2 regions of the Aeribacillus sp. FSL M8-0254 genome follow, and region 1 is predicted to be linked to the other one. Evidence: a T-box and tRNA genes for the amino acid it is inferred to sense, from the RefSeq annotation. Region 1 holds a T-box; the other holds one or more tRNA genes.
What was found. The T-box of region 1 lies ahead of ileS (isoleucine--tRNA ligase). A T-box ahead of a tRNA ligase gene usually reads a tRNA of that ligase, here a tRNA-Ile.

Region 1 (16,774 bases):
GGCGGAGAAGAAAAAACGCAAAAAGATGTGGCTGACATGCTCGGGATTTCTCAATCTTACATATCAAGATTGGAAAAAAGAATTCTTAAGCGTCTTCGAAAAGAATTTAATAAAATGGTGTAATTTTTGCTTGCTAGTCGCATGTATAGCGAAAAATCAACAGCGTGTCCACTCTGAACAGCTTGTGCATATTTTTCCCCTTCAGGGAGATACTTAACTTAAGACAGCAAGAACTCCTGTAAGGGGGAAACGAAATGACAAGAAATAAAGTTGAAATTTGCGGTGTTGATACTTCGAAGCTTCCTGTTTTAAAAAATGAAGAAATGCGAGAATTATTTAAACAAATGCAAAGCGGTGATTTATCAGCCAGAGAAAAGCTTGTCAACGGAAATTTGCGACTTGTTTTAAGCGTCATCCAAAGATTTAATAACAGAGGCGAGTTTGTCGATGATCTTTTTCAAGTAGGATGTATTGGGTTGATGAAATCTATAGATAATTTTGATCTGAGTCAAAACGTAAAATTTTCTACTTATGCTGTACCGATGATCATCGGTGAAATTCGTCGATATTTGCGAGACAACAATCCGATACGTGTTTCAAGATCATTGCGTGATATTGCCTATAAAGCTTTGCAGGTGCGTGAAAAACTCATGAGCGAAACGTCACGTGAGCCGAAGGCAGAAGAAATTGCTAAAGAGCTGAATGTGCCGCATGAAGAAATCGTTTTTGCTTTAGACGCCATTCAAGATCCAGTTTCATTATTTGAACCGATTTATAACGACGGCGGTGATCCGATCTTTGTCATGGATCAGTTAAGCGACGAGCGAAACCGCGATTCCAAGTGGATTGAAGAAATTGTTCTAAAAGAGGGGATCAGACGATTGAATGATCGGGAGAAGCTGATATTGAAAAAAAGGTTTTTTCAAGGCAAAACACAAATGGAGGTAGCAGAAGAAATCGGCATTTCCCAAGCTCAAGTTTCTCGGCTTGAAAAAGCTGCCATTAAACAAATGACCAAAAATATTCAATAATCATTGGGCCACATTCTTTTGAATGTGGCCCTTTATCATCATTCAAAAAAAAACTCATATACTGATTGTAAAAATACTTGAGGGGAGAAGCCGGCATGATCCATATTTCCGATTTGCAAATAAAAGATGTTGTGAATGTCCATGACGGAAAAAAATTAGGAAGCATTGAAGACGTTGACATCGACTTAAAAACTGGTAAAATTCAAGCGATCATGATCACTAGTCAAGGGAAGGTTTTAGGTTTTTTTGGAAAAGGGGAAGAAATTGTCATTCCTTGGAGGAACATCGTAAAAATCGGAAAAGATGTTATTTTAGTAAGAGTTTCGAAAAATGTTGAAACAGAATAAGAATCGCACGAATTTTGGTTAAATGTTGGCTTAAAGATATGTTAAAATAAAAATAAGAGAATTGTCGAAGAGGAATGGTACAATGAAACATGAACCGTTTCAATTAACAGATGAATCTTTTTTCTCCATACCTGCTTGGGCGAAGCTTCATTCTCAGATTACAGCAGGTTTTACGACGAGAAAAGGAGGATTTTCCAAGAATGGTTTTGCTTCATTAAATTTAGGTCTTCATGTGAATGATGAAAAGGAAACGGTGATCAAAAATCGAAAAATCATTGGGGACAAAATTCGTTTTGATCTACCAAACTGGGTATGTGCCGATCAAGTCCATGACAAACAAATTGTCAAGGTAGTAAATAAACATAAAGGATCAGGGGTTTTTACATATCGTCAATGCATCACTCAAACGGACGGCCTATACACATCGGAAAAAAATATATTACTTTCCCTTTTTTTTGCTGATTGTGTTCCGATTTTCTTTTTTTCTCCAAAAGACTCACTAATTGGCATCGCACATGCGGGCTGGAGAGGGACTGCGAAAAATATAGCAGGTGAAATGATCGACAGTTGGGTTTTGCACGAAGGTGTGCAAGCTCAAAATATATTTGCAGCCATAGGTCCTTCAATCGGCGAATGCTGTTATGTCGTCAATGACGATGTGATCGATGCGATCAAACCTCTTTTTGACAATGAGACGACATTTTATAAACAGCTTGAGAACGGCCTTTATTCTATTCATCTTGCAGAAATCAACAAAAGATTGTTAATGAAAAAAGGAGTGCCGGAACATCAAATCCTATTGACCTCATATTGTACAAGCTGCGATCAAGATTTGTTTTTTTCCCATCGAAGAGATCAAGGGAAAACAGGACGAATGATGGGATTTATCGGTTTGAAGGAGGGATACTAAGCCTTGTCAGTGAAAGAAAATTTAGCACGAATCCAACAGGAAATCGAACAAGCATGCAAAAAATCAAATCGAAAAATAGATGATATCCAAATTATTGCAGTGACGAAATATGTAACGGTAGAACGGGCTATAGAGGCGATAAATTCAGGCATTTTACACTTAGGCGAAAACAGGGATGACGGTTTTTTATCGAAATATAACAGCATTGGGTCAAAAGCTGTCTGGCATTTCATCGGCACACTTCAAACTCGAAAAGTGAAAAATATTATAGACAAGGTCGATTATATTCATTCGTTGGATAGAATATCGCTAGCAAACGAAATTGAAAAAAGAGCAGATCGAACGATCAAATGCTTTGTGCAAGTAAATACATCTGGCGAACAGTCAAAGCATGGCGTGGCTCCTGAACAATGCATTGATTTTATTCAACAGTTGAAGGAGTATCGCCATATCGAAGTTGTCGGATTAATGACAATGGCTCCATTTACAGAAGATGAAGAAGAAATCAGAAGATGCTTCCGAAGTTTAAAGCAACTGCAGGAACAAGTGAAAGCACTAAATATAGCGAATGCACCATGTACAGAGCTATCAATGGGGATGTCCAACGACTACAAAATCGCGGTTGAAGAAGGGGCTACTTATCTTCGCATCGGCTCCTCGCTAGTAGGTACATAAAACGAAACTGGAGGTAAATCAGATGAGCTTAAAGAATAAATTTAAAAGCTTTTTTGCTCTCGATGATGAAGATTATGAGATTGAAGATATGGAAGCTCCGGAAGAGAAACACCAACATGAACCGATTATGTTCAATCACAACAGCAGCGTTGAAAAAAATGCCGCTTTCGGAAAACAAAATGTTGTAAGTTTGCAAAGCGCCCAAAAATCCACTAAAGTAATATTATGTGAGCCAAGAACGTATTCAGAGGCGCAAGAAATTGCTGATCATCTGAAAAACCGCCGTTCATGCATTGTCAATTTGCAGCGGATCGGGCATGATCAGGCAAAAAGAATTGTTGATTTTTTAAGCGGCACTGTTTATGCTATTGGCGGAGACATCCAGCGTGTTGGAACAAACATATTTTTATGTACCCCAGATAACGTAGATGTCGCTGGCTCCATATCCGATTTCATGGCAGATGATGAAAATAAAAGGTGGTAGAAATGATTGATGGGGACAATATATAACGTATTAAGTTTTTTGCTCGATATTTATTCCTATGCGATTATCATTTATATTTTAATGTCTTGGTTTCCGAATGCAAGGGAAACGTCCATTGGACAATTTTTAGCGGCTATATGTGAGCCTTATTTAGAACCGTTTAGAAGAATCATTCCTCCATTAGGGATGATTGATGTATCTCCTATTGTTGCATTGATTGCCCTGCATTTTGCAGATTATGGGCTATATGCTCTTTTTAGTATGATTTCATAAAATTCATTCGCCGATTGACATTCGAATTGTTTTGTATGCCAATCGGCTCTTTTCATATCATAATTGGAGTTGTCTCTTATGGAGAGTGTTTATCAACATTTTCGCAAAGAAGAAAGGGAGTTCATTGACAAAGTCTTTGGATGGAAACAAATTGTGACTGAGCAATATCGGCCAAAATTGACCGATTTTTTAGATCCGCGGGAACAGAAAATCATTAAGACATTGATCGGTGAAAATCCGGATGTTCACGTGCAATTTTTCGGAGGCTATAAAAATGCTGAAAGAAAGCGGGCTTTTTTTTACCCTGACTATATTCAACCGACATTAGATGATTTTTCAATGTTCGCATTTGAAATCATGTTCCCGAAAAAATTCGTGACATTATCACATCGCGAAGTGCTTGGATCGCTTATGTCGCTCGGCTTAAAACGGAGCAAGTTCGGCGACATTATCATTCATGATGAAACGGTGCAAGTCATGGTTGCGCAAGAAATTGCCAATTTCCTGCAGCTGAACTGGAATAAAATTGGAAAGATTTCCGTTCGTTTGAAACAGATTCCATTCGAAGATGTGTTTTCTCATGAAGAAGAAATGGATATTTCTTTGATCACCGTTTCTTCGCTTCGGCTCGATGCTGTTCTAGCAAATGTTTATCACCAATCTCGGCAAAAAATAAAATCGCTTATTGAAAATAGTCTCGTCAAAGTCAATTGGAAAATTGTTGAGGATGCTCATTTTGAAATTGCGGAAGATGATGTGTTATCTGTCCGAGGATTCGGAAGAAGCAAAGTTTTGGCAATTGAAGGGAAAACAAGAAAAGATAAGTGGCGCATTAAGATCGGAATACAAAAATAATATTACAAATGGAAAGATTTTTGCCCATTCTGTCGAAAAATCGTTTATAATTGGATTAGTGTTTTGCGAAAAACATACATATGGAGGTGGAATTTGTGCCTTTAACCCCGCTGGATATTCATAACAAGGAATTTACAAAAGGCTTTCGCGGCTATGATGAAGATGAAGTAAATGAGTTTTTAGATCAAGTGATTAAAGATTATGAAATGGTCATCCGCGAAAAGAAAGAATTGGAATTAAAGGTGAAGGAATTAACCGAGAAGCTGAATCACTTTACAAATATAGAAGAAACGTTAAATAAATCGATTTTAGTTGCGCAGGAAGCTGCGGAAGATGTGAAAAGAAACGCTCAAAAGGAAGCGAAGCTGATCATTAAAGAAGCGGAAAAAAATGCTGACAGAATCATCAATGAAGCACTTGCTAAATCGCATAAAATTGCAATGGAAATCGAAGAGATGAAAAAGCAGTCAAAAGTATTCCGCACCCGTTTTCAAATGCTCATCGAAGCACAGCTTGATCTGCTAAAAAATGATGATTGGGATCACTTAATGGAATACAATGTCGAGCCAATCTTAGGAGAAGAAGCGGAAGAACCGAAAGTATAACTTGACTTTTTTGTTCGTGTTTTCATATAATACGAAAATAAAACGGAATATGACAAAACAATGAGAGGGACAGTAGTCCTTTCAAGCCCTTTATGACAGCGAACCGGGGACGGTGGAAGCCCGGGTAAAGGCGAAAGGATGAACATCACCCTTGAGTCCATAGCTGAAACATGCTAGTAGGCTGTGGCGGCCAAGTCCGTTATGTTTATGAGTGGATGTGCATGACTTGTGCGCATCTAAAAGGGTGGTACCGCGAGATTCCTCCTCGTCCCTTAGGGATGAGGAGTTTTTTTATTTTAGTGAACAAATATTATGTGGAGGAATGGGAATGGATTATAAAGAGACGTTACGAATGCCGAAAACAGACTTTCCAATGAGAGGAAACCTTCCGAAAAAAGAACCTGAGATCCAGAAAAAATGGGAAGAGATGGATATTTATGAAAAAGTGCAGGAGCGCACGAAAGGACGGCCTCTTTTCATATTACATGATGGTCCGCCGTTCGCAAACGGGGATATTCATATGGGGCATGCCTTAAACAAAATTTTAAAAGACATTATTGTCCGTTATAAATCCATGAGCGGATATTGCGCACCGTATGTTCCAGGATGGGATACGCACGGTCTGCCAATTGAAACAGCACTTTTGAAGAAACAAAAAATCAATCGAAAAGAGATGGATGTCGCGCAATTTCGAAAACATTGCGAGCAATATGCATGGGAGCAAATTGAGCGCCAGCGCGTGCAATTTAAACGCCTTGGAATTCGAGGCGACTGGAAAAATCCATATGTCACCTTGAAACCAGAATATGAAGCTCAGCAAATTCGCGTCTTTGGAGAAATGGCAAAAAAGGGATATATTTATAAAGGCTTGAAGCCGGTTTATTGGTCTCCATCGAGCGAATCTGCCTTGGCAGAGGCGGAAATTGAATATTATGACAAACGCTCGCCTTCTATTTATGTTGCATTTGAAATAAAGGACGGGAAAAATGTATTAACAGATGGAGAAAAAATCGTCATTTGGACGACTACTCCGTGGACTATCCCTGCAAACTTAGGAATTGCTGTTCATCCTGATTTGGAATATTCTGTAGTGAAGGTTGGAGCTGACAAGTTTGTGATCGCATCTGCTCTGCTCGAAGAAGTGGCAAAAGAGCTGGACTGGACAGAATATGAAGTAGTGAAATCGTTTAAAGGCAAAGAGCTGGAATATGTGGTTGCGAAACACCCGTTCTATGACCGCGATTCATTAGTGATCCTTGGCGAACATGTAACGACCGACGCTGGTACAGGATGCGTCCATACAGCGCCAGGCCATGGGGAAGACGATTTTGTCGTCGGACAAAAATATAACCTAGGCGTATTATGTCCTGTCGACGAAAGAGGGTACATGACAGAAGAAGCTCCAGGGTTCGAAGGATTGTTTTATGATGACGCAAATAAAAAAATAACGGAAAAATTAGAAGAAGTAGGAGCATTGCTAAAGCTTTCATTTATTACGCACTCGTATCCACATGACTGGCGGACAAAGAAACCAACAATTTTCAGAGCAACAGCGCAATGGTTTGCGTCCATTAAAGATTTTCGAGACGAATTGCTGCAAGCAATTAAAGAAACGAAATGGATCCCTAATTGGGGAGAAATTCGCATTCATAACATGATCCGCGATCGAAGCGATTGGTGTATTTCCCGTCAGCGGGCATGGGGCGTGCCAATTCCAGTGTTTTATGGTGAAAATGGGGAGCCGATCATAACAGATGAAACGATTGAACATGTGGCAAAACTGTTCCGCGAGCACGGCTCGAACGTTTGGTTTGAACGTGAAGCAAAAGACCTGCTTCCAGAAGGATTTACACACCCTTCAAGCCCGAACGGCATTTTTACGAAAGAAACAGACATTATGGACGTTTGGTTCGATTCGGGCTCTTCTCATCAAGCAGTTTTAGTTGAACGGGAAGATTTGCAGCGTCCTGCTGATCTTTATTTAGAAGGCTCTGACCAATATCGCGGCTGGTTTAATTCATCGCTGTCTACAGCAGTTGCTGTCACCGGAAAAGCTCCATATAAAGGCGTTTTAAGCCATGGATTTGCGCTGGACGGCGAAGGACGGAAAATGAGCAAATCGTTAGGAAATGTTGTTGTTCCTGCCAAAGTGACGGAACAGTTTGGAGCAGATATTCTTCGTCTATGGGTAGCATCAGTTGATTATCAATCGGATGTTCGCGTCTCTGATGCAATCTTAAAACAAGTATCTGAAGTATATCGGAAAATTCGCAACACGTACCGTTTCTTGTTAGGAAATTTGTTTGATTTTGATCCAAATCAGCATCGTGTTTCTGTAGAAAAATTAAGAGAAGTGGATCGCTATATTCTCATTAAACTGAATAAACTAATTGCCAAAGTGCGAAAAGCATATGAAGAATATGATTTTGCATCCATCTATCATGACGTTCACAATTTCTGTACGATTGAGCTAAGCTCATTTTATCTTGATTTTGCAAAAGACATTCTGTATATTGAGGCTGCTGACAGCCATAATCGACGCTCTATCCAAACGGTTTTATATGAAGCGCTTCTTGCTCTTGTAAAGCTGATGACACCGATTTTGCCACATACAACAGAAGAAGTATGGGGACATATTGAATCAGTTGAAGAAAAGAGCGTACAGCTTGTCGATATGCCGGAAGCTGTAGAGATTGAAGGCAGCAAAGAGATTCAAGCGAAATGGGATCAGTTTATGTCAGTTCGAGATGATGTATTAAAGGCCTTGGAAATTGCCCGAAATGAAAAAGTGATCGGCAAATCGTTAAATGCTGCTCTCATCCTTTATCCGAACGAAGAAATAAAAGAATTGTTCAATTCAATACAAGAGGACTTAAAACAGCTGTTTATTGTTTCCCAGTTAGAAATTGCCGGTGATTACAAAGATGCTCCAGAAGAAGCGCAAACATTTGATAGCATCAAAATAATTGTGAAGCAAGCGGATGGTGAGACTTGTGAAAGATGTTGGGTTGTTTCAACAGATATAGGCACAGATCATGACCATCCGACATTGTGCAAAAGATGTGCAAGCATTGTGAAAGATCACTACAGCCATTTAGCATAGTTTTATCAGCTCCCTGTGCAAACAGGGAGTTTTTTCATTTAGCAATGCTTCCTCATAAAGAAGTGTGTTAAAAGAACGATCTTTCATTGAAATCCGTCATAGTCAATTGGAAAAGTTTTCTCGGATGCTTTTTCAAAAATGAATACTTTGCTCAAAATTGAAAGAAGAATTCAGCTTTTTAGCTTTTAAAGTGTGAATCATTTCCAAGCCGCTATTTATGTGTGTGGAAAAACTTGAATGTGATAGGAGGCAGTACGGCGGTTACAATATAAATACAAAACAGACGAGGGGGTTTTAATAATGAATCCGCTCGATCAAATCAAAGACGAATTAACGTTAATGAAGAACGAACTTAATGCGCGGCTCGCCAAAAGTCAATTGGATGACCCGATTTTTATCCGGGATGTAAAAAATGAGCTCAACGATGTTGAACTTGCATTGGAAAAAATGGAATATGGACTTTATGGCATATGTGAAGAAACATTGCAAAAATTGCCGCTCGAACAATTGGCACAAATTCCGACAGCCAGAACGATTCATGATTTTCTCAATATGAAATCATATTTAAAAAAAACACTAGAATATCATTAAGAAGTGAAGTGAACAAGCTTCACTTTTTTGCTTGTTCCCCTTCTTTACTGTTTGTCAAAAAATGTGCTAAAATTTGATGGAAACTTGCCAGTGAGTGGAGGAACGCAGTGTGCTTAAATATTTGATTACATTATTTGTCATCGCTCTCGACCAATGGACAAAATGGCTGATCGTAAAAAATATGGAAATTGGCGAAAGCATTGAAATTATCAACGGATTTTTATACATAACGTCTCACCGCAATAAAGGAGCGGCCTGGGGAATATTGCAAAACCAGATGGTGTTCTTTTATGTGGTTACCATTATTGTTGTCGTAGCGATTATTTATTATATGCAAAAATATGCGAAACAAAATGCAATGCTGGGGGTTGCTCTCAGCTTAATGCTCGGCGGAGCGATTGGGAATTTTATTGACCGCCTTTTCCGCAAAGAGGTGGTGGACTTTATCCATACATATATTTTTGGTTATAATTTTCCAATTTTTAATATTGCCGATTCATCTTTAACAATCGGTGTTATTTTACTTTTCATATATTTTCTGTTTTTTGAAGAAAAAAAGCAAAAGGAGTAGAAAATGGAGCAATTTACTTTTGTTGTGACGGAAAAAGAGGAACATGAACGAATAGATAAATTGTTGGCCAATAAAGATGAGAATTGGTCAAGAACGTTGGTCCAAAATTGGATCAAGGACGGGGTTGTTTCAGTAAATGAAAAATCGGTGAAGGCCAATTACAAGTGCCAAATTGGTGATGTCATCACTGTATCTGTTCCAGAACCGGAAGAGCTGGATGTCAAGCCTGAGCCGATGGAGCTTGATATATACTATGAGGATGAAGACGTCATCGTTGTCAATAAACCGCGTGGGATGGTCGTCCATCCAGCGCCGGGACACACTTCAGGAACACTTGTGAACGGCCTTTTATATCATTGTAAAGATTTGTCCGGAATTAACGGAGTCCTTCGTCCGGGAATTGTTCACCGTATTGATAAAGATACTTCAGGTTTATTAATGGTTGCCAAAAATGATTACGCTCATGAATCATTAGCAAATCAATTAATGGAAAAGAGGGTTGAAAGGAGATATAAGGCGATTGTACACGGGGTAATTCCGCACGATCATGCCACAATTGATGCTCCGATCGGCAGGGATCCAAAGGATCGGCAAAAAATGACGGTAACAAAAACAAACAGTAAAGAAGCTGTCACCCATTTTCATGTGCTGGAACGATTTTCGGATTATACATATATTGAATGTCGGCTGGAAACCGGGAGAACGCATCAAATCCGCGTCCATATGAAATATATCGGTTTTCCGCTAGCCGGCGATCCAAAATATGGACCGAAAAAAACACTTCCGATTCATGGACAGGCTCTTCATGCAGGCGTACTTGGTTTTGAGCATCCAAGAACAAAAGAGTTTTTGAAGTTTGAAGCACCGCTCCCGGAAGAATTCGAAAAGATTTTGCAAATGTTAAGAAATGATCGTTGACATTTACGAGCTGCTCTGTCATAATACGTTTAGACAATACAGCATCCTTTAACTGCAGTCCCGTGAGGCTGAGAAGGAATCGTATGGCAATAGGTGAGCTATGCACAAAACCTCTCATCCTCAGGATGAGAGGTTTTTTTAACCGAAATTTGAGGTGATGAGCATGCCGGAAAAAGCGGTTGTTTTAGATGAGCAGGCGATCAGAAGGGCGCTAACTAGAATAGCCCACGAAATTATCGAACACAATAAAGGTATAGACAATTGTGTTTTGCTCGGAATCAAGACAAGGGGAATTTATCTAGCCAAACGTCTTGCAAAAAGAATAGAGGACATTGAAGGAAAAGAGATACCTGTCGGCAACCTTGACATTACTTTTTACCGGGATGATTTAACACAAAAAACAGAAAGCGGCGAACCGCTCGTTAAAGGTTCAGATATCCCGATCGATATTAACAATCGAAAAGTCATTTTAGTAGACGATGTCCTTTACACGGGAAGAACGGTACGGGCAGCGATGGATGCCATTGTTGACTACGGCAGGCCAGCGCAAATCCAGCTCGCTGTACTTGTTGACCGCGGCCATCGCGAACTGCCGATCCGAGCGGATTATGTCGGGAAAAACATACCTACTTCAAAATCAGAAAAAATTGTTGTACAGCTTTTGGAAGTAGATGAAAAAGAAAAAGTATCCATTTATGAAAATGAATAGATGTCCCTTTTAATAGCAGTCCCGTGAGGCTGCAAAGGGGTTCGAAAGGTGTATACGCTATTTGTATGCACTTTGACAAAACCTCTTTGTGCCTCATCGGCCAAAGAGGTTTTTTTATGCAAATTCCATAAGGAGGAAAAGTCTGAAATAAATACTTTGGGTTCCAAGTAATAAAAATAGGCATAGCAAAACAAGCCATCCATCGATGACTTTATTGGAAATATTTGGTTGATTGATCATCAAGTTGTAACTGCCGTCACTCGAAAACCTTGACTTTTAGCTAATAAAATCGCTTGTTCTACCGTGATCTCACGGTTTACTGGAAGAACGTCTGATTTTTTATATAATTCTGGATTATACGGCTCTTTCTTTTTGAGAATGTTGTATATAGCTGTTAACAGCATTCGGGCAATTGCAATAATTGCTCGTTTGTGACCACGACGTTTTTTAAGTTTTAAGTAGCGGTTTCGAATTTCGGGATGCTTTTCACTTTTGACCACAGCAGTTGCACACTGTACCAAAAGAGGCTTGATGTAGCAGCCAGCTCTCGAAATTCTTACTGACTTTTTCTTGCCGGCACTCTCGTTATTCGTGGGTGTTAGTCCTGCCCAGGAACATAAATGCTTAGCTGTCGGAAACACGTCCATATTAACACCTATTTCCGAAACCACGGCAATGGCGGAAAAAATGTTCTTAAAGGACGGAACAGTTAAGATTAAGTTGATTTCTTCTGTGTAGGACTCGGCAAGAGAAAGGATAATTTTTTCAAGATCTGCTTTACGAGATTGAAGATCTTCATAGTGCTGTTTAATGACCTTTAATTTATCAGCCTGTTCCGGTGTAATATATCCGTCTATGGCGAGTTCCAAATCAGAAAGTTTCTTCTTCATGGAACCGTGAATTAAAGGTTCTATGTCAAAAGTGGTATCCAAGGGATTCCCTAAAATCTTGTCAATAATGTTCATGGAGCTTTTACCGAAGGTATCCGAAACAACATTTCCAAGTTGAATATTAGATACAGTTAAACAGTTCTGAAGACGATTCTTCTCACTCGACATAAAATTAGTCAATTTAAAACGATAACGCATAAGGTCACGAAGCTGTCTGATAGCCAGCGGTGGCATAAAGCTTCCAGCTACTAGATCATGCTTAAATAAATCGGCAATCCATTTGGCATCTTTTTTATCAGTTTTTTTACCACGGATAGCCTTAACATATTTTGGATGTGCAAGAGTAATGTTACAGGAATCCTCTAGAACATTAAACACGGGAATCCAGTATTTCCCGGTAGATTCCATACAAACATCCTTACAGTTATTTTCACAAAGCCATTGTGACAGCTCTTTCAATCCTTTTGTATAGGTAGAAAAGCGATGGCGTTTGTAAGTAGTGACACCTTTGTTGGTAGAAGCAATACAGGCAACAACAAAGGTTTTGTGGACATCAATCCCACAGCATATTGGATAAACAATCTTTAATCCCATAGGGATAACTCCTTTCACGTTATTAAAGGGATAGACAGCATTGACTGATTGCCCAGCAATAAACGAGTAGTTGTTTATACAAAGATAAGTCTGCGTGCTCGAAGTCACACTTATTTGTGCTTGGAAAGGCAATCTACACATATAAACATGCGGTCACCCTGCAACCAGAGTGGCCCACTCACCTCCGCGTGATTTGTAGTTGACTGTTATCCCTATGACTTTAGAATAATAAAAATAACGCCGGTGGCACAATTGTTTCATTACGTTTTGTGCCTTGAGCGAAGCGAAAGGAATGGGTATAAACATGAAAAGAAATATTATACTAGATGTTCATGATAAACCTGATTTTATCACATGGCTCGCCTTAAGCTTCCAACATTTATTTGCCATGTTTGGAGCAACGATTCTCGTACCGTTTTTAGTCAAAATTGATCCTTCTGTTGCCTTGATTTCCAGCGGTCTCGGCACACTCGCATTTATTTTGATAACAAAAGGAAAAGTGCCGGCATATGTCGGCTCCTCCTTTGCCTTCATCACACCGTTAATTGCGGCTAAAGCTGCCGGCGGTGTAGGAGCGGCGATGATCGGCAGCTTTTTGGCAGGCTTAGTTTACGGGGTTGTCGCGCTTATCATCAAACAGACAGGATATAAATGGATTATGAAATTACTGCCAACTGTTGTCGTCGGTCCAGTAATTATGGTAATCGGACTTGGCCTTGCATCAACAGCTGTGAGTATGGCCATGAACGATCCTAAAGGACATTACAGCTTGCTTCACTTTTCAGCAGGCCTTGTTACACTTCTGATCACCATTATAACAATGGCATTTTTTAAAGGATTTTTTAACCTAATCCCTGTATTAATCGGAATTTTCGGCGGATATGTATACTCGCTTATAATCGGTATTGTCGACTTTCAAAAAGTGGCGGAAGCCAAATGGTTTCAGCTCCCGAACTTTATCATTCCATTTGTTGATTATACACCTCACATTACATCTGAAATCATTCTGCTGATGGTTCCAGTCGCAGTGGTGACATTATCCGAGCATATCGGTCACCAAATGCTGTTAAGCCAAGTAATCGGAAAAGATTTAATCAAAGACCCTGGACTTACCCGTTCCATTCTCGGCGACGGAGCGGCAACCATGATTGCATCTTTTATCGGTGGACCGCCAAACACGACATATGGTGAAAATATCGGCGTATTGGCGATTACAAGGATTTACAGCGTTTATGTCATTGCCGGTGCAGCTCTATTTGCAATCTTGTTTGGCTTTATTGGAAAAATATCCGCCTTGATCAGTTCGATTCCAACTTCAGTAATGGGAGGCGTTTCAATACTGCTCTTCGGGATCATCGCATCTTCAGGATTAAGAATGATGATTGAGCATAAAGTTGATCTGAACGAAAAAAGAAACTTAATCATCACCTCCGTCATTTTAGTAATAGGAATTGGCGAAGCGATGATTAAGTTCGGGGAAAGCTTTGAGTTACACGGAATGGCATTAGCTGCAATCATTGGCGTCATTTTAAACTTTGTGCTCCCAGGTAAAAAAGAAGAACATATTTTTGACACAAAAGAAGAAGATTCAGTAGTGTAGCAATCACCTTTTAAAAAAGTCCAGAGAGGCTTTCAAGGGTGTGTGGGACAAATCATGCTTCGTCATTTGCTTACACCCTGTCATGCCTTGGCAGGGTTTTTTTTAAAAATTCAAACGTCAATCGCTTTTATTTAAAGGAAAGGGGAAGAAAGCGATGAAACATTTAGTGACAATGAGCACGCTGTCAACTGAAGAGATTATTGCCATTTTGGATGAAGCGGAACGCTTTAAAATGGGAAAACGATGGAAAGCCGGAGAACAGACATTTATCGCCAACTTGTTTTTTGAGCCGAGTACGAGGACGAGGTTTAGTTTTGAAGCTGCTGAAAAAAAACTTGGACTTGACATTTTAAATGTGGATGGAGCTTCATCAAGCATTCAAAAAGGGGAATCGTTGTACGATACTGTAAAAACTTTAGAATCGATCGGTGTCGAGGCGGTCGTCATCCGACATCCCGAGGACCGGTATTTTGACGAGCTTATCGGTCGTGTCCAAGTATCCATATTAAATGCTGGCGATGGGTGCGGACACCATCCAACGCAATGTTTGCTCGATTTGATGACAATTCGTGAAGAGTTTGGGCGTTTTAACGGATTGACGGTTTCCATCATCGGTGACATTCGCCACAGCCGTGTAGCAAGATCTGATGCAGAAGTGCTGACAAGGCTCGGGGCAACCGTATTGTTCTCAGGACCTGAAAAATTTAGGGACGACACCAATCCATACGGTACATACGTATCGATCAATGAAGCAATCGAAATGTCAGATGTTGTGATGCTCTTAAGAATCCAGCATGAACGCCACAGCGAAAAATGGACAGCTGATCAATATTTGGAGCAGTACGGATTGACAAAGGAACGGGAAAAAATGATGAAGGACCATGCGATTATTATGCACCCTGCACCGGTCAACAGAGGAGTTGAAATCGACGGAGATTTAGTAGAGTGCAGCCGGTCGCGAATTTTTAAACAGATGGAAAACGGTGTATTTGTCCGCATGGCAGTTATAAAACATGCGATTGAAAGTAAAGCACAAGGGGGAGAGAAGAAATATGTCCATTCTATTTAAAAATGCGCAATTGTTAACAGAGGAAGGCGAATTGACAAAACGGGATGTTCTTGTGGAAAACGGAATAGTCAAACAAATATCGGAAGAGATAGCTGATGGAGCGGGAGACGTGATCGATTGCAACGGAAAGCTTCTTTCCCATGGATTTATCGATCTTCACGTTCATCTGCGTGAACCGGGTGGAGAAGCGAAAGAGACGATTGCCACCGGCACGCTGGCTGCAGCGAAGGGCGGCTTTACAACCGTTGCCTCCATGCCTAATACGAAGCCGCCTATTGATACGAAAGAAAAAATGATCAATTTACAAAAGCGAATTAAAGAAACAGCAAAGGTTCGCGTTCTTCCTTATGCAGCGATCACACTTGGGCAAAGCGGAAGCGAATTAACGGATTTTGATGCATTAAAAGAGGAAGGTGCTTTTGCCTTTACGGACGATGGCGTAGGTGTCCAGTCGGCCGGCATGATGTTTCAGGCAATGAAAAAAGCGGCGGAGAAAGGATATTCAATTGTCGCGCATTGTGAAGACAATACCCTTATCAACGGCGGATCCTTCCATGATGGAGTTTTTGCAAAAAATCACGGTATATCCGGCATTCCATCTGTATGTGAATCCGTTCAAATTGCAAGAGATGTTCTGTTGGCAGAAGCTAGCGGCTGCCATTACCACGTGTGCCATATTAGTTCAAAAGAATCCGTCAGAGCCGTCAGAGACGCCAAAAAAGCAGGCATCCGCGTGACATGCGAAGTAACCCCGCATCATCTTCTTTTATGTGATGAAGATATTCCGGAGCTTAATCCGAACTTTAAAATGAATCCGCCGCTTAGAGGCAGAGAAGACAAGAAAGCATTAATCGAAGGGCTGTTGGATGGAACAATCGATTTTATTGCTACGGATCATGCGCCTCATACGATGGAGGAGAAATCTTTAGAGGTCGATAAGGCGCCGTTTGGGATTGTCGGGTTGGAAACTGCCTTTCCTCTTTTGTACACATATTTTGTCGAACGGGGCATTTTTACATTGAAACAGCTTGTTGATTGGTTGACGGTAAAGCCTGCTAGAGCTTTTAACTTGGATATGGGGGAATTAAAAGAAGGCATTTCTGCAGATTTGACGCTCATTGATTTACAGGAAGAAAAAAGGATAGATGCCTCAACATTTGCATCAAAAGGAAAAAATACGCCGTTTAACGGCTGGCTTGCAAAAGGCTGGCCTGTTTTAACAATGGTGGACGGCAAAATCGTTTGGAAAAGGGGAGAGTAATATGAAACGGCAATTAGTGCTTGAAAACGGCGCTGTTTTCATCGGCGATGGCTTTGGAAGCGATCGTGACATCATCGGAGAGGTTGTGTTCACAACCGGAATGACAGGCTATCAAGAAACACTTTCAGATCCTTCATATTGCGGACAAATCGTAACGTTTACTTATCCATTGATCGGCAATTACGGCATCAACCGCGACGATTTTGAGACGATCCGCCCGTTCGTGAACGGGATGATTGTGAAGGAAGCCTGTGAAGCTCCCTCCAACTGGAGAAGTTTATATTCAAT
Region 2 (16,774 bases), 300 kb from region 1:
CTTTGCTTCCACAACCGCATTTTCCTCGGATTTTAAAGTTCCGTTATGAATGGTGAATTCAGGGATTTTTTCATTTATCGTTTGGTCAAGCCCGTTTATAGCATTTACAATAGCTAAGTTTAAATATATGCAATTGGGCAGGGCGGCAAGAAAGGCCAATAAAAATCCATAAAGAATGGGTTTGCCGATTTTTTGAAATCTAGTAAGAGCGATTGTTTTTGGAGAGTATATGCTTTTAAAAAGGAGGACAAATAAATTCATTGAACGAAACACTTCCTTTTATAACATTTCTATTTGATTGTACCAATGAAACAAAAATAATGAAAATAAGTTATATAGGCGATTCGGCAATAAGAATAACAATTGTGAACAAAATGTAAAATTTTTTTGTTAAATTTAAAATATAAAAGTAACATGTGTGGGAGGAACATGTTAAAAATTAATTTTATTTGCGGGGCATATCGACTTCATCCATTATTATTGATAGAAGCTGCAGGAGCCTGCACCGATTGCAAAATAAAAAAATTGGATTTGAAGGAATTTGGTAATGGGAAATATAAACGTTTCTTTTTCAAAAATGATTCAACTGTTAATACATTTGGAAAAATAAGGAGGTGAAACGAGTGGATGTAGATGTTCAAAAAATATTATTTGAATTTCTTGGCGGGATTGGAATTTTTTTATTTGCGATTAAAAGTATGGGAGAAGGTATGCAAAAATTCTCCGGAGATAAATTACGAGATATTTTGGATAAGTTTACGACAAACCCTATTATGGGTATTTTTGCTGGAATGTTTGTGACAATGTTAATTCAATCGAGCAGCGGTACAACTGTTTTAACGGTTGGTCTCGTTTCTGCCGGCTTCATGAGCTTAAAGCAAGCAATAGGCGTGATCATGGGAGCAAATATCGGAACGACTGTTACGGCATTTATTATCGGATTCGATATCGAAGCTTATGCCTTGCCAATTTTATTTATAGGTTCTGTTCTTTTATTTTTTTCTAAAAACAAAAAAATAAACAGCATCGGGCAGGTGATCTTTGGATTTGGCGCTTTGTTTTTTGGGCTTGAATTGATGGGAGACGGCATGAAGCCGTTAAGATCATTAGAAATTTTTCATGACTTGACTGTCAGCATAAGTGCAAATCCGCTGCTTGGCGTTGTAATTGGAACCGTTTTTACAATCATCGTTCAAAGTTCAAGTGCGACGATTGGGATTTTGCAAATGATGTTTTCACAAGGGTTAATTGATCTCAACGCTGCGCTGCCTTTATTATTCGGTGATAATATCGGAACAACCATCACAGCAGTTTTGGCATCAATTGGAGCATCGATTGCTGCCAAACGGGCTGCTTTGACGCATGTAATGTTTAATTTAATCGGAACGGCAATTTTTCTAATTATTTTACCAATTTTCAAATATTTTATCGAATCATTGCAAGCTCATTTGTATTTAAATCCTGAAATGACCATTGCCTTTGCTCATGGAATATTTAATGTTGTCAATACGATCGTTCAAGCGCCGTTCATCGGTGCATTTGCACTGCTTGTCACAAAAGTTATACCTGGTGAAGATTTAGCGATAGAGTATAAAGCGAAGCATTTGGATCCAATTTTTATTGAACAGTCACCAACCATTGCTTTAGGGCAAGCGAAGGAAGAACTGCTTCGGATGGGTCAATATGCATCATTAGGGCTAGAGGAAACAAGACAATTTTTGATGACAAATCAGCAGAAGCACGCACAAATGGCGATGCAGCTTGAAGAGGCGATCAATAATTTAGATAGGAAAATAACAGATTATCTCGTATTGATTTCTGGAAAAGATATGTCGCAAAATGATTCACGCCGACATTCCATTTTAATGGATACTGTTCGAGATATTGAACGAATCGGCGACCATTTTGAAAATATAGTGGAGCTTATTGATTATAAAAATAATAATAAAGTCACCATTACTGAGCAAGCATTGGAAGATTTATTGGAAATGTTTGAAATTACCTTGCAAAATGTGAAGGATGCGATCGACGCTTTAGATGATAACGATGTTGTATTAGCAAAAAAAGTATTGAAATCTGAAGAAAAAATCGATAGAATGGAACGCACTTTACGCAAAAAACATATTATCCGCATTAATGAAGGGATTTGTACCGGACAAGGCGGAATAGTATATGTAGATATTATCAGCAACTTAGAACGAATTGGCGACCACTCGGTGAATATTGCGGAAGCTGTTTTAGGATACCGTCAATAATCGTTTCAAGTGGATTAAATTGTTCATTGATTTACAATTTATAGGAGGATAAGCAAATGGATGTAATCATTTGGATTTTGATCATTGCTCTTTTTATCTTATCTTTTGTCGGGCTGCTTTTCCCCATTTTACCGTCAGCGTTATTGATTGTAGCAGCCTTTTTTATCTATGGAATTAGTTTTAGCTTCAGCCAGTTAACCATTTCATTTTGGGTTGTTGAAAGTATGTTCATCATTCTTTTATTCCTATCGGATTATTTGGCAAATATGGTAGGAGTTAAACGGTTTGGTGGAAGTAAAGCAGCCGGATGGGGAAGTACGATTGGTTTAATTGCCGGGCCATTTATCATCCCGTTTGTTGGCATTATTTTAGGACCTTTTTTAGGGGCTGTTGCGGCAGAGCTTCTCGTACACCGCAAAACATTTAGCGAGGCTGTAAAGGTTGGAGTCGGTTCTTTATTGGGGTTGTTGGCGAGCACAGTAGCAAAAGGGCTGATTCAGCTATTGATGATCATTCATTTTCTTTATACAATATTCTAAATTAGCCATTGACTTCAATAGCTATTTAGTGATAATTTACTTATGTGTTTGAAAAAGGACCCTTAGCTCAGCTGGTTAGAGCAGACGGCTCATAACCGTCCGGTCGCAGGTTCGAATCCTGCAGGGTCCATAAAATTAGTCGAATAATGTAACCGTTTTTTTAATTGCACATTAATTGCATCATTTTAATAAGTTTGGTAATCTGAATATGAAAGCTTCAAGGCAGAAAGCATTTAGTACATATTAATCATTAAGGAGGAGATTCATTATGGCTTATGAATTACCTAAATTGCCATACGACTATGATGCATTGGAACCTCATATTGACAAAGAAACAATGACGATTCACCACACAAAACATCATAACACATATGTGACGAACTTGAACGCTGCTTTGGAAGGTCAAACTGAACTTTTATCTAAAAGTGTAGAAGACTTAATCTCTAATTTAGACGCTGTTCCTGAATCTGTTCGTACAGCTGTTCGAAATAATGGTGGAGGGCATGCAAATCACAGCTTGTTCTGGACCATCCTCTCACCGAATGGAGGCGGCGAGCCAACTGGAGAATTAGCAGAAGCAATTAACAAAAAATTTGGAAGTTTTGAAGCTTTTAAAGAAGAATTTGCTAAAGCTGCTGCTGGTCGTTTTGGCTCCGGCTGGGCATGGTTGGTTGTAAACAACGGCGAGCTTGAAATTACAAGCACTCCAAACCAAGACAATCCTCTTATGGAAGGGAAAACTCCAATTTTAGGCCTTGATGTTTGGGAGCATGCTTATTACTTAAAATACCAAAACCGTCGTCCTGAATATATTGCAGCGTTTTGGAATGTTGTGAATTGGGACGAAGTAGCAAAACGCTACAGCGCTGCAAAATAAACTGTTACAAGAGGCTGAGATATTCGAATCTCAGCCTTTTTTATGTATTTTTAAAAAATTTATTGAATGAAGCTGACATTCATTAGAGTTTCAGCAGTTTCTATGACTTTTCTCGAGTTTAATCACTGAAAGGTAACGAAAACACCTTTCTTTATACATAACTCCCCTTTAGCTAGGAAAAATAGTAGTAGCAAGTAAAGGGGAGTTTTATATGATAAATGTCAAAAAATGGATTGGATCAAGAAAAACAGACCATGATTTCATGCTGCTGTTGATGATCGGCGGTTTTTATTCATTAAGCATTGCACTTTCGAATACGTTCGTAAATGTTTATTTATGGAAACAGTCAGGGGAATTGATTGATTTAGGATTATACAATTTATTTATTGTCATTTTTCAGCCGCTTGCTTTCATTATTGCTGGGAAAGTATCCAAAAAAATTGATCGAGTCGTTGTACTTCGCCTAGGAGTGTCGTTTTTAGCCGCATTTTTTCTAACCGTTTTAGTTTTAAAAGATCAAGCTGTCAACTACATGTATTTGTTAGGTGCAATCATTGGCATCGGCTACGGTTTTTATTGGCTGGCCTTTAATGTGTTGACATTTGAAATTACTGAACCGGAAACACGGGACTTTTTTAATGGCTTTCTTGGGATATTAACTTCCCTTTCAGGGATGATTGGACCGATGTTAGCCGGTCTGATTATTTCAAGACTTACAAATACTATTGGGTATAAAGTGATTTTTGCAGTTTCGTTAATGTTATTTACTGTTGCTGTCATGTTGAGCTTCTTTTTTACGTCTAGAAAAGCTCATGGAGATTACATTTTATTGAAAATCATTCAAGAAAGAAAAAGAAATAAAAATTGGCGATTAATTACAAACGCTCATGTGTTTCAAGGATTGCGTGAAGGAACATTTACATTTTTCATTAATGTGTTTGTATACATCGTGACCAAAAGTGAGATGGCTTTAGGTACATTTAGTTTTCTAAATTCTTTCGTAGCCTTTTTCACTTATATTGTGGCTTCTCGGTGGATTACGAAAAAAATGAGGAAAAAAGCTATTCTAGCCGGCGGGCTTATGCTATACTTTTCCTTGTTTCTCATTTTATTTCAAATTTCCTATGAAAGATTGTTAATATATGCTATTGCAATCGGAATTGCCTATCCAATTTTGCTTGTTCCGTACTCTTCGATCACGTATGATGTGATTGGAAAAGGGTGGAATATTGCGCAAGCAAGGATCGAATATATTGTTGTTCGAGAAATTTTTTTAAATGCAGGAAGAATCCTATCGATCCTCTTTTTTATTTTTACAGTTGCTTTGACAAATGAAACAAAAACCATTCCTTTTTTATTGCTCTTAATAGGTTCAGGCCATGCGTTCATATATCTGTTTGTTAAACAAATTAGGCTGAAAGAAAGCAACCGCCTGTTAAAACAAGAAAAGCGCATACACAGGCCAAATCTAGCGGATGGAGAGAAGGGATAAAATAAATGAGGAATGCCGTTTACGCAGCATCATCTGTTTTTTATACACACAAAAAACAAGCTTTACAAAAGCTTTACATTCTATTAAAACTTGTTTAATACTTGAAAGTTAATCTTATATACGTAAGATGAGATCACGAAATAATAGGGGGAAGTAACCGAATGAAAAATTTTAAATTTTTGGCGTCATCCATTATGATCAGTTCTGTATTAGCTTTTACAGCAGCCTGCGGTAATTCGGATGATGCAAACACAAATAGTTCAAACTCCGGACAGCAATCATCTTCAGAAAGCGGATCAAGCGAGCAAAAATTAGAAGGTGAAATCGCTATTGATGGATCATCAACTGTTGGTCCGATAATGGAAGCTGTTTCTGAAGAATTTTCTGCAGAACATCCTGATGTAAAAGCTCCAATTGGAATTTCAGGAACAGGCGGAGGCTTTGAAAAATTTACAGCTGGTGAAACTGATATTTCTAACGCATCTCGCCCAATTAAAGACGAAGAGAAAAAAGTTGCTGAAGAAAATGGAATTGAATATACAGAATTCAAAATTGCTTTTGACGGCTTATCCGTCGTTGTAAACAAAGAAAATGACTGGGTTGACAAACTTACGATTGAAGATTTAGCAAAAATTTGGAAAGGCGAGCCGAAAAAATGGTCTGACATTAACCCTGAGTGGCCGGATGAACAAATTAAATATTTCTCGCCTGGTACAGATTCCGGTACGTATGATTATTTTGATGAAGTTGTTTTAGGCGGCGAACCGATCGTAAAAGATGCGACATTGTCCGAAGACGATAACGTACTTGTAAAAGGAGTCGCTAACGATAAAAATGCAATAGGTTATTTCGGCTATGCATACTATTTAGAAAATAAAGACCAGTTGAAAGTTGTACCGATTGTAAACTCTAAAGGGGAAGCAGTCGAGCCGACAAATGAAACAATAGAAAAAGGAACTTATGAACCGCTTTCCCGTCCACTGTTCATTTATGTAAACAACAAATCATTAAAAGAGAAGCCGCAAGTGTATGAATACGTGAAATATGCTTTAGAAAACGCAGGGGAATTATCAGAGGAAGTTGGCTATGTTAAACTTCCGCAAGAGCAATATGATGAGCAGTTAAAAACGCTTGAAGGTTTAAAATAAAAATAAATAGACTGGTTGGATGAGAAGCATCCTTGCTTCTCATCTTCCTATGGGCATGAAAGGGGTTTTCATGATGGCTTTATCTGCAGGAAAATCGGTTCGGGAATTGATCAAAGAGAAAAAATCAAAAAAATCGATGCACGATTTTATAGAAAAATTGGTCCCAGCCGCTTTATTTGTTGCAGCAGCTATTTCCATCTTAACAACAATCGGAATTATTGTTACTCTTGCTACAGAAACAATAATATTTTTTTCGCGGGTTTCTTTTTTTGAATTTATCACTGAAAAAGAATGGTATCCGTTTTTAAAAGATGATGCCTCATATGGAATCATGGCTCTCGTTTCTGGCACGCTGTTAGTAACGGTTATAGCCATGATTGTTGCACTTCCAGTCGGTCTTGCATCTGCTATTTTTTTGAGTGAGTATGCGTCAGATCGGACAAGAAGGATTATCAAACCGATTTTAGAAGTTTTAGCAGGAATTCCAACTATTGTATACGGTTTTTTTGCTCTGACGTTTGTTACTCCTCTCTTGCAAAAGATAATCCCTGATATTGGCTTTTTCAACGCATTAAGCCCGGGCATTGTTGTTGGAATTATGATTATTCCGATGATTGCATCCCTTTCAGAAGATGCGATGAGCTCTGTCCCGAATTCCATTCGAGAAGGCGCACTTGCTTTAGGTGCGACAAAATTTGAGGTGGCTTTAAAAGTAGTGCTTCCTGCTGCCACATCGGGAGTCGTTGCCTCGTTCGTACTAGGGATTTCCCGTGCGATTGGCGAAACAATGATTGTCACGTTAGCTGGAGGAGCTACTCCAAAATTAACGTTTGATCCAACTGAATCTATTCAAACGATGACGGCTTATATTGTTCAAGTGAGCACGGGCGATGCGGGATACGGAACAACAATCTATTACAGCATTTATGCTGTTGGTGCCACGCTTTTTGTCTTTACAATGCTGATGAATTTATTAGCTCAATTTATCTCGCGCCGATTCAGGGAGGAATATTAACATGAAGTACATTGATCAAACGGTTGTCCAAAAAATGATGGGCAAAAGGACTTTAAAAAATCGTTTTTTTCAAACGCTGTTTTTTGTATCTACCATCTTCGCTTTAGTAGTTCTTGCCATCCTGTTATATCGGATATTCACTCAAGGAATTAGTTATGTAACACCGGAGTTTTTCCAAAATTTTGCCTCAAGGAGAGCTTCTGCTTCAGGAATAAAAGCGGCTTTGATCGGCTCGATCTGGGTTATGGGAGTGGTCATTCCAATTTCCCTCCTGCTTGGTGTAGGAACAGCTATTTATTTGGAGGAATATGCGAAAAAAAATAAACTTACAAATTTTATTCAGGCGAATATTTCGAATTTGGCGGGTGTCCCATCTATCGTCTTTGGTTTGTTGGGGCTTACAGTATTTGTTCGGGCGATGGATTTAGGTAGAAGTATTTTGGCAGGCGGCTTAACGATGAGTTTATTAATATTGCCAGTTATTGTCGTGGCGGCTCAAGAAGCGATCCGTTCGGTTCCGAAAGAGTTACGTGAAGCTTCTTATGGAATGGGAGCAACGAAATGGCAAACAATTTATCGAATTGTTTTACCTGCTGCAATTCCTGGAATTCTTACCGGAAGCATTTTAGCTTTTTCACGAGCTATTGGAGAAACAGCCCCTCTTCTTGTGGCGGGTGCATTTGTATTTGTTAACTATTTACCAGAGAATTTATTAAGCTCCTATACGGTTATGCCGATTCAAATTTACAATTGGGCGTCGCGACCTCAAGCAGAATTTCAAAATGTAGCAGCTGCCGGAATCATTGTGTTGTTTATTTTCTTAATAGTAATGAATTCGGTTGCGGTGTTGATTCGAAACAAATTTCAAAAGCGTTATTAAATGGGTTTTCCTAAAAGGATGAAGGAGGTTTTTATTTTGGCAATTACTGAATTGAAAAAAACTGAACTGAAAAAAGAACAAGAAATTGTTTATAAACAAAATAGCGAAGACAAGAATGAAAAGAAAATTGTCTATAAAACGAACGGCTTAAATTTATGGTACGGTGATGATCAAGCTTTAAAAAATATTGATTTGGACATTTATGAAAATGAAGTGACGGCAATCATTGGACCTTCTGGATGCGGAAAGTCGACTTATATCAAAACATTGAATCGAATGGTGGAGCTGATTCCATCCGTTCGGATCAACGGAGAAATATTGTATCGCGGAAGAAATATATTTGATAAATCTTATCGTGTTGAAGAGCTGCGCACTCAAGTCGGCATGGTTTTCCAAAAGCCGAACCCGTTCCCGAAATCCATTTATGACAATATTGCGTACGGACCGAGAATACACGGTATCCGAGATAAAAAAATATTGGATGAAATTGTCGAAAAAAGTTTAAGAGGCGCAGCTATATGGGATGAAGTTAAGGATCGATTGAAGGAAAACGCGTATGGCCTGTCAGGCGGTCAGCAGCAGCGTTTATGCATTGCACGTTGTTTAGCAATTGAACCTGATGTGATTTTGATGGACGAACCAACGTCAGCGCTTGATCCGATTTCTACGTTGAAAATTGAGGAATTGGTTCAAGAATTAAAGAAAGATTACAGCATTATTATTGTAACGCATAACATGCAGCAAGCTGCACGTATATCTGATAAAACTGCCTTTTTCTTAAACGGAGAAGTTATCGAATTTGGCGAAACCGACCAAATCTTTTCTAATCCGTCAGATAAGCGGACGGAAGATTATATTACAGGACGCTTCGGATAATAATTGTTTTGAATAACACGGTTCATGTTGGAGGAAAAAAAATGAGAGAAAAATTCGAACTTGACTTGAACACGTTACACACCAAGTTAATTGAAATCGGCAGTTTGACGGAAGTTGCATTAGGCAAATCAATCCGCGCATTAGAAAAGCAGGATATCGATTTGGCTATTGAAGTATTAGAGCAAGATGTGAATGTCGATCAGCTCGAAGAGGAAATTAATGACTTTGCAATTCTTTTAATTGCAAAGCAGCAGCCCGTTGCGATTGATCTAAGAAGAATCATTGTTTCCATTAAAATAGCTGCTGATATCGAACGAATGGCAGATAACGCAGTCAACATCGCAAAATCAGCAATTCGAATTGGAAATGAACCGCTTATAAAACCGCTTGAACAAATCACAAAAATGCACAAGCTGGCATCAGAAATGCTGTCTTTATCGCTGAAAGCTTACCATGAGGAAGATGTTGCATTAGCAAGAAAAATAGCCGAAATAGACGATGAAGTAGATGATTTATATGGTGAAGCAATTAAGGAGCTTTTGCAAATTATTCCTGAGAACTTAGAGTATATGAATCAAATTACCCAGCTCTCTCTTGTAGCAAGATTTATTGAACGTACTGCTGACCATGCGACGAATATCGCGGAAAATGTTTTATATTTAGTTAAAGGCCGCCATTATGCTTTAAATGATTAAAGGTTTGCCGTTTTCAGGCAAACCTTTTTTATATAAATAAAATCGCTATGTTATTCGTAAATGGTTTCGCGATACTAAAAAGCCCCTCCTAGTGCTAAAATAAATTTTGGTTCGCCACCCAAATTTATCTAGATAGGAAGGGAACTTTTTATGTCTTTTGATTTAAATATATAAATTGAAATAAAGGTTTTCTCCCGTTCCACGGCGAATAAATACAAAGAGAAAATAGGGGAACGGAGAGAAAACTATGATGCCAAATCACAAAGACGAGATCGAAAAGTTGTCCACTGCCATGAAAGAAGCAAAAAGTAAACGAGCATATGAACGCTACCAAGCGATTTATCTTCATTTGCAGGGATATACCAAAGGAGAAATCGCAACGATTATTGGTCGATCCAAGAAAACTATTTATAACTATATTCATGCCTACGCCCAGCGCGGTCTTGATGGACTGGAGATGAAATACTCACCTGGCGCCCCACGTCGATTGACCCCTGAGCAGGAAAAAGAGCTGGCTTTGATCATTGAACATCAGCTCCCCGTAGATGTGGGATTCGAAGCAAAATATAATTGGACGCTTGCGATAATCGCTGAACTCATTCAACAAAAGTGGGGGCCAACATACACGCTTCGCGGAACAAGTGACATTCTGCATCGGTTAGGGCTAAGCTATACGAAACCGACCTATACACTAGCCAATGCCGATGAAGAGAAACAAAAAGAATTCGTCGAAATCACCTTCCCTGAAGTAAAAAAAAACTGGTAGATGGGAACATCGCCCATGTCCTCTTTCAAGATGAGTCGATGATTCGTGATTACCAAGCGATTCAAAAAACATGGTTTGTCAAAGGAAAACAACGAATCATTCCGACGTTTGGAAAACATCAAGGGCTGAAGCTGATTGGCACGTTGAACTACGAAACAGGGGAAGTGTTTTGCATCGAAGAAGAACGCTATGACGCGGAAACATTTCTTCGATTTCTTCAACTTGTGTTAGAACGCTATCCCACAGGCAAAATAGTGATGATTTTAGATAACGCTCGAATTCACCATGCCAAACTCATTCAGCCATTTTTAAAAGAACACGAAGATCGGTTAGAGCTCGTCTTTTTGCCACCATACAGTCCGCAATTGAACTTGATTGAAGGGCTATGGAAATGGCTGAAATCAGACGTGATTTACAACGTGTTCTATTCGAGTGTGCAAGAAATTAGAAAGAATGTCCAAGCCTTTATTCAGCGAATCAACCAGAAACCAGAACAAACGATCGATCGTTTGTGTGTTCAGTTGTAAATCTTTAATTCAACTTATATAGTTTATCGAATATAAAATGGAATTGTAAGTATTATATCGTGTCTATGTCTGAAATATAAGAGACAAGTGTTATGGAAAAATTTCGGGCAGAGCATAGGGCAATTTTGTGAAAGAAAAGGCATGGAATTTTGGTGGGCTTATTGATTAAAAAAAAAGACAATTTAAAAGCCGAGAAAAGCACAAAATTGAGGCTGGGACAATGATCTTGGAATGACAATAATCAACACGGTCGGGAATGGGAGAAAAATGATAAGGGCAATCTTTTTGTGGTTCTGAACTTCACCATTTTGAGTTTTGAAAAACTTCCTTTTTTTACAAACGGCTGGTTTCAAACCTTATTTATAAAAAAACGGATCGCAGCCCCTTTTATCTTGTAAGGGCTTCTGCGATCTCGTAGTAGCTCATCCCTTTTTTTACTTCAAAAGTTCCAATTTGTACACGCTTATGATAATCGTGTTTAATTAAGTATTGATTAAATTTGGAGGCGGAATCAATAATGCCCGATTGTTCAAGTATTTTTGATACGTCGCTTGTCGTCATGCCTTCTTTAATATTTACTTTTACAGGTTTTACCTCAGTTTGTTGGTTATTGTTCTTTTGTTCTTGGTTTTGATTTTGTGTATTTTGGTTTTGTGCATTTTGATTTTGCTGCTTCTGCTGCTGTTCATTTTGTTGAGGTGTTTTATTCAGATTTTTTACTTTTGTATCTTTGTAAGAAAGAAATTCTTCATATTCTTTATTGGATACAGCAATTTTATTATTTTGAGCTAAATACTCGTTAACTGATTTGTCCGTCAACTCTTTTTCAGCCACAACCTTTTGATCATAGTTCCCTAAATAAAAAGTGAGGGTCAAAATTGAGGTGGAAACGATCATCCCTGCTGAGAATGCTTGTAAAATTCGTTTATTCATGATAGTTCCCTCTTATTTTGTTCGATTATTAGCTTTACTTCATCGGTTGTGGCATTTTCCGATTTTGCAATTTCAGCAATTGACATGCCTTGCTGATATTTTGATAGAATTTTGTTTTTCGTGTAATAATCAAAGTGTATAACGGACTGTGTGTCTTGCGAAACAGGCTTTGTGTTTGTTCCTTGCAGCAATTCTTCTTCCAATACCCTCATTTTCTTTTTCATTTTGTATATTTCTTGCATCGCAGAAACGGATAAATGCTCAACTTCTTGTTCCAACTCTTTTATATCGTCACGCTGAGTATAAGCAATTCCTAATAAAGCAATGCTGACAAGGAAAAGAATAATAATCACAATTTCCATGCATCTCACCTTCCATTAGTTGTCCCTTTATTGTTATATCATATATTTTAATAGAACAAAACGGCTTTTAACGAAATTTCATGTTAACTTAAAAAAAATGTAATTTGAAACGACTTGAAACTTTGTGTTCAAAAATAAACATAATGTAGATTTTACAATGCAAAAATGATATTATATAAAAGTCTGAATTTGAACATGAAATAGTTTGGAGGGAAAGATATGCGTGTAAATATTACTCTTGCTTGCACAGAATGCGGCGATAGAAATTATATCTCTACAAAAAATAAACGTACAAACACAGAACGTATCGAATTGAAAAAATATTGTCCAAGATGCAAAAGTCATGCTTTGCATCGTGAAACGAAGTAAAAGCAGTGGGAAGATATTTCCTGCTGTTTTTTTATTATAAAAAAGGTAAATGGGAGGAATTTTTAAGTTGGAAAAAAAATTTGAAATCAGAAATGAAGTGAAACGGATGTTAAAAAACATGGGGCATGAATTTCATGCGGAATGGTCAAACAAAATTGCTGAAACTCTTTTTGAAACAGACTATTGGCAGGAGGCGAATACCATTGGCCTTACAGTATCCAAAGACTTCGAGGTCGATACAAAAAGTTTATTTTTTCGCTGCTGGCAGGAAAAGAAAAAAACAGCTGTGCCTAAATGCGACCCAAATATAAAAGAAATGGAGTTCAGGGAAATAAAATCGTTTGATCAATTAGAGAATGTTTATTTAGATTTACAGGAGCCGATCTTTGAGCAAACAACACTCATAACGCCAAAAGAAATTGACTTGCTCATCGTCCCTGGCATCTGCTTCGACCGGCGTGGGCACAGGATCGGATATGGCGGGGGTTATTTTGATCGTTATTTACATAAATACGCTAATGTAACTATTGCGCTTGCTTTTTCCTTTCAAATAGTTGAGGAAGTGCCGATTGAATCCCATGATATTCCGGTTGATATCATCATTACTGAAAAAGAATTGGTGGAGTGCAGGAAATGATCATTCCTTTATTGTTCATTATTTTTATTGCGACTATCGCTTATATTTCCTATAAGTCAAAAGCTTTGTCGATTTCTGGAGCAATAAGCTCCGTATTTGTCGGCGCCAGCATCTATTTTAGTTTTGGTTTTCCAGGGCTGGTCCCCCTTGGATTATTTTTTGCGTCATCAAGCATGATCAGTAAATGGAAGAAGGAACGAAAAGCGCAAATGGCATCAATTCTTGAAAAAGGGGAAAGACGCGACTATGTTCAAGTGCTGGCAAATGGCGGGATTCCAGTATTGATCAGCATTTTCAATATAGTGGATCATGATGACCGCAATTTTTGGTTCATTCTTTTAACCATTTCATTCGCTTGCGCCAACGCGGACACATGGGCTTCCGAAATTGGCAGCTTAAGCCGAATAAAACCGATTCTTTTATTTCCTCCAAAATTTGTCGAAAAAGGAACATCAGGTGCTGTTACCGTTCTCGGAACTTTTGCTTCCATCCTCGGTTCTTCGTTTGTTGCGCTGGGGAGTTCTTTTTTTATAAAAAATGATGCTCAAAGTTTGCCTTTCATTATATTATTTGGATTTATTGGAGCTTTGATTGACACCCTGTTCGGATGCTTTTTTCAACGAAAAAATAAATGTCTCGTCTGCCATGCTGAAACGGAAAAAAGAATACATTGCGGGGAATATACGGTAAAGACGAAAGGTTTTGTCTGGATGAATAATGACGCAGTCAATTTTTTATCAATTTTCATTGCAACAGTAATTGCGTATTTTATTTTGGATAAAAATTGAGCAAAAAGTTTATTTTAATTAATGGAGGGATTAAATTATGAAGCGATTAAAAAGAATTCTTCTAGTATTCGGCATTTTCTTCATATATTCAAATCGATACAAAATTATGAACGTATGCCTAAAAAGCAAATGGATGCGTGAGAAATTTATTCAACTGACAATGCAGATACCGCTAATTGGCAGGAAATTTCTCCAAGGTGCTTTTAAATAGGTGGAAATGGAAAGCTGAATCGTTTTTGATTCAGCTTTTTTCTTCAAACTGCCCTTCCACATTGGTATAATAAAGGAAAAACATGCGGAGAGATTTTAAATGGGGACTCAGCTAGATTTTATTTTTTGGAAAATTTTGCAAAGTCTTGTGGTGGAGCATAATTACAGGCTAATCAATATATCCGGCGATCATTCGGAGGTTTGGCTTGAGCCGTTTCGCAACAAATATTTTCAGCTTGTACGATTTGTCAGAAAAGATATTGACTGGGGAAATTGGATCTCTCAAGACATTGAACATACGGCGCATATTTTTGAAACGATCCGAAAACAATCTATGAGAAGGGACTTAAATATTCTTAACATTTATGTGACCACATTTCCTCCTGTTGATGATTGGGAATTTCGGATTAAAGAACCTTTTGCGCATGGGAAAACAGTCGTCAAAACAATGCTGCTGGATCAAGAGCATATAATGGAAAAAACAGGTGATTTGGAAGATGCTCTTTCGGCTTCGTTGAAAAAACTTGATTATGCAGCAGAAGAATCAAATTTTGAATCAGTTGAACGAATAAAAGAAGAAATATTTTCTTATATAAAAAGGCAAGAAAGGCTGGAACGCTCCTTTTTTGAAAATGGCAGGCCTTTCTTTACATATGTTTTTTTAGCAGCACAAATTGTGATGTTTTTTCTTCTTGAATTGTACGGGGGAAGCACAAATTCTGATACTCTTATAAAATTTGGAGCGAAATACAATCCTGCCATTTACGATGGCGAATGGTGGAGATTTTTTTCACCAATTTTATTGCATATCGGTTTTTTGCATTTGATTATGAACTCTTTAGCCCTTTATTATATTGGAATGACTGTTGAAAAAATGTATGGTTCGATTCGATTTTTGCTTATATACTTGTTTGCCGGATTTACTGGTTCGCTTGCAAGCTTTGCTTTCAGCCCCTTTTTGTCCGCAGGTGCATCAGGTGCGATATTCGGCTTGTTCGGTGCGCTCTTGTTTTTAGGAGTGTTAAACCCTAAATTGTTTTTCCGTACAATAGGACCCAACATCTTGATTGTAGTTTTAATTAACTTAATGCTTGGCTGGGCGATTCCGAATGTGGACAACGCTGGTCATATAGGCGGTTTAATTGGCGGATTTCTGGCAGCTTTTGTTCTGCAGATTCCAAGGATGTCCAAATTTTTCACGAGAGCAGTGGGGCTTATTTTATCGATCATCTTCGTTTTCGGTCTTGGGTATTATGGATATGAAATAGCCCCTAAGCGCAATTCGGAAATGGCTTTAGCAAGGGCGCAGGCACTAATTGAGAACAAGGAGTTCCAAAAGGCTTCCGAAGTGCTTTCGGAAGCGAAGGAGCTTGATGATGCAAAAGTTGAAATCATCTATTTACTTGCTTATACGGAATATCGTTTGAACAATGTGGCAAGCTCAATTGAATATTTAAACAATGTATTGGAAAAAGATCCGACATTTCATCAAGCTTATTATGTACTTAGCCTAATATATGCGGAACAGAATGATGTTGTGAAAGCACAAGAAGCGATTGATAAGGCATTGAAGCTTGATCCGGGAAAAGCGGAATATCAGCAGCTAAAACAACAGCTTGACAATCTATAGCTCGATGACTTGTTCGGAAGTTTTCAAAAAAAGAACTTTAGCAATATGTGCAGCTTATCCACATTTTTATTTAGAAGGTGATGTTTTTGAAAACGATTTACGACATACAACAGCTTTTAAAACGTTTCGGTACTATCATATACATCGGGGATCGTGTGGCTGATCTTGAATTAATGGAGGAGGAGGTGAAGCAGCTGTTTGAGTCGCAGCTGATTGACGCAAAAGAATTTGAAATGGCCATGCTATTGTTAAGACGAGAAATAATGATAGAAAAAGATAAGAGAAAAAGAGTAAAGGATGATAAATATGATCGATAATTGGCTAGTTGGTGTGGACTTAGGGGGAACTACGATAAAAATTGCATTTATCAATATAAATGGAGATATTATTGAAAAATGGGAAATCCCTACCGATAAATCAGGAAAAAATATTGTTAGTGATATTTCTCAATCTATATACGAAAAGTTGAAAGAACTTGGTGAATCGAAGCAAAAGCTGATTGGAATCGGCATGGGGGCGCCTGGACCTGTCGATTTAACAGAGGGAATCATTTCTAGAACTGTCAATATTGGATGGGAAAATAATTATCCGCTTAAGAAAAATCTTGAAAAAGAAACTGGTTTGCAAGTAAGAGTTGATAATGATGCCAACCTTGCAGCTCTTGGTGAAATGTGGAAAGGAGCGGGGAATGGAGAAAGAGATTTAATATGCGTCACACTCGGAACGGGAGTCGGCGGAGGAATCATTGCAAATGGAGAAATAATCCATGGGAAAA

Region 2: it has a tRNA-Ile gene. The T-box ahead of ileS (isoleucine--tRNA ligase) is inferred to sense a tRNA for this amino acid. The anticodon was not compared.

What each region holds. Positions count from the first base shown of each region.
Region 1 is NZ_JBBOZY010000001.1:2,307,928-2,324,701, reverse strand. Features, by position in the region: gene sigE (RNA polymerase sporulation sigma factor SigE) at 1-123, shown strand, start outside; gene sigG (RNA polymerase sporulation sigma factor SigG) at 255-1,031, shown strand; gene NSQ44_RS11190 (YlmC/YmxH family sporulation protein) at 1,127-1,378, shown strand; gene pgeF (peptidoglycan editing factor PgeF) at 1,461-2,288, shown strand; gene NSQ44_RS11180 (YggS family pyridoxal phosphate-dependent enzyme) at 2,292-2,963, shown strand; gene NSQ44_RS11175 (cell division protein SepF) at 2,986-3,447, shown strand; gene NSQ44_RS11170 (YggT family protein) at 3,457-3,720, shown strand; gene NSQ44_RS11165 (YlmH family RNA-binding protein) at 3,799-4,575, shown strand; gene NSQ44_RS11160 (DivIVA domain-containing protein) at 4,671-5,180, shown strand; T-box leader at 5,232-5,456, shown strand; gene ileS (isoleucine--tRNA ligase) at 5,509-8,283, shown strand; gene NSQ44_RS11150 (molecular chaperone DnaK) at 8,584-8,874, shown strand; gene lspA (signal peptidase II) at 8,984-9,445, shown strand; gene NSQ44_RS11140 (RluA family pseudouridine synthase) at 9,449-10,363, shown strand; gene pyrR (bifunctional pyr operon transcriptional regulator/uracil phosphoribosyltransferase PyrR) at 10,527-11,072, shown strand; gene NSQ44_RS11130 (IS110 family transposase) at 11,312-12,556, opposite strand; gene NSQ44_RS11125 (solute carrier family 23 protein) at 12,861-14,156, shown strand; gene NSQ44_RS11120 (aspartate carbamoyltransferase catalytic subunit) at 14,311-15,225, shown strand; gene NSQ44_RS11115 (dihydroorotase) at 15,209-16,486, shown strand; gene NSQ44_RS11110 (carbamoyl phosphate synthase small subunit) at 16,488-16,774, shown strand, end outside.
Region 2 is NZ_JBBOZY010000001.1:2,603,052-2,619,825, reverse strand. Features, by position in the region: gene NSQ44_RS12730 (DUF1189 domain-containing protein) at 1-261, opposite strand, end outside; gene NSQ44_RS12725 (Na/Pi cotransporter family protein) at 624-2,255, shown strand; gene NSQ44_RS12720 (DUF456 domain-containing protein) at 2,312-2,794, shown strand; tRNA gene NSQ44_RS12715 (tRNA-Ile) at 2,851-2,924, shown strand; gene sodA (superoxide dismutase SodA) at 3,063-3,671, shown strand; gene NSQ44_RS12705 (MFS transporter) at 3,883-5,163, shown strand; gene NSQ44_RS12700 (PstS family phosphate ABC transporter substrate-binding protein) at 5,325-6,311, shown strand; gene pstC (phosphate ABC transporter permease subunit PstC) at 6,385-7,326, shown strand; gene pstA (phosphate ABC transporter permease PstA) at 7,328-8,206, shown strand; gene pstB (phosphate ABC transporter ATP-binding protein PstB) at 8,291-9,082, shown strand; gene phoU (phosphate signaling complex protein PhoU) at 9,124-9,777, shown strand; one part of gene NSQ44_RS12675 (IS630-like element ISBs2 family transposase) at 10,025-10,528, shown strand; one part of gene NSQ44_RS12675 (IS630-like element ISBs2 family transposase) at 10,531-11,070, shown strand; gene NSQ44_RS12670 (endolytic transglycosylase MltG) at 11,458-12,003, opposite strand; gene NSQ44_RS12665 (DUF6115 domain-containing protein) at 12,000-12,365, opposite strand; gene rpmG (50S ribosomal protein L33) at 12,585-12,734, shown strand; gene NSQ44_RS12655 (5-formyltetrahydrofolate cyclo-ligase) at 12,802-13,371, shown strand; gene NSQ44_RS12650 (DUF92 domain-containing protein) at 13,368-14,159, shown strand; gene NSQ44_RS12645 (rhomboid family intramembrane serine protease) at 14,470-15,999, shown strand; gene NSQ44_RS12640 (YqgQ family protein) at 16,086-16,316, shown strand; gene NSQ44_RS12635 (ROK family glucokinase) at 16,306-16,774, shown strand, end outside.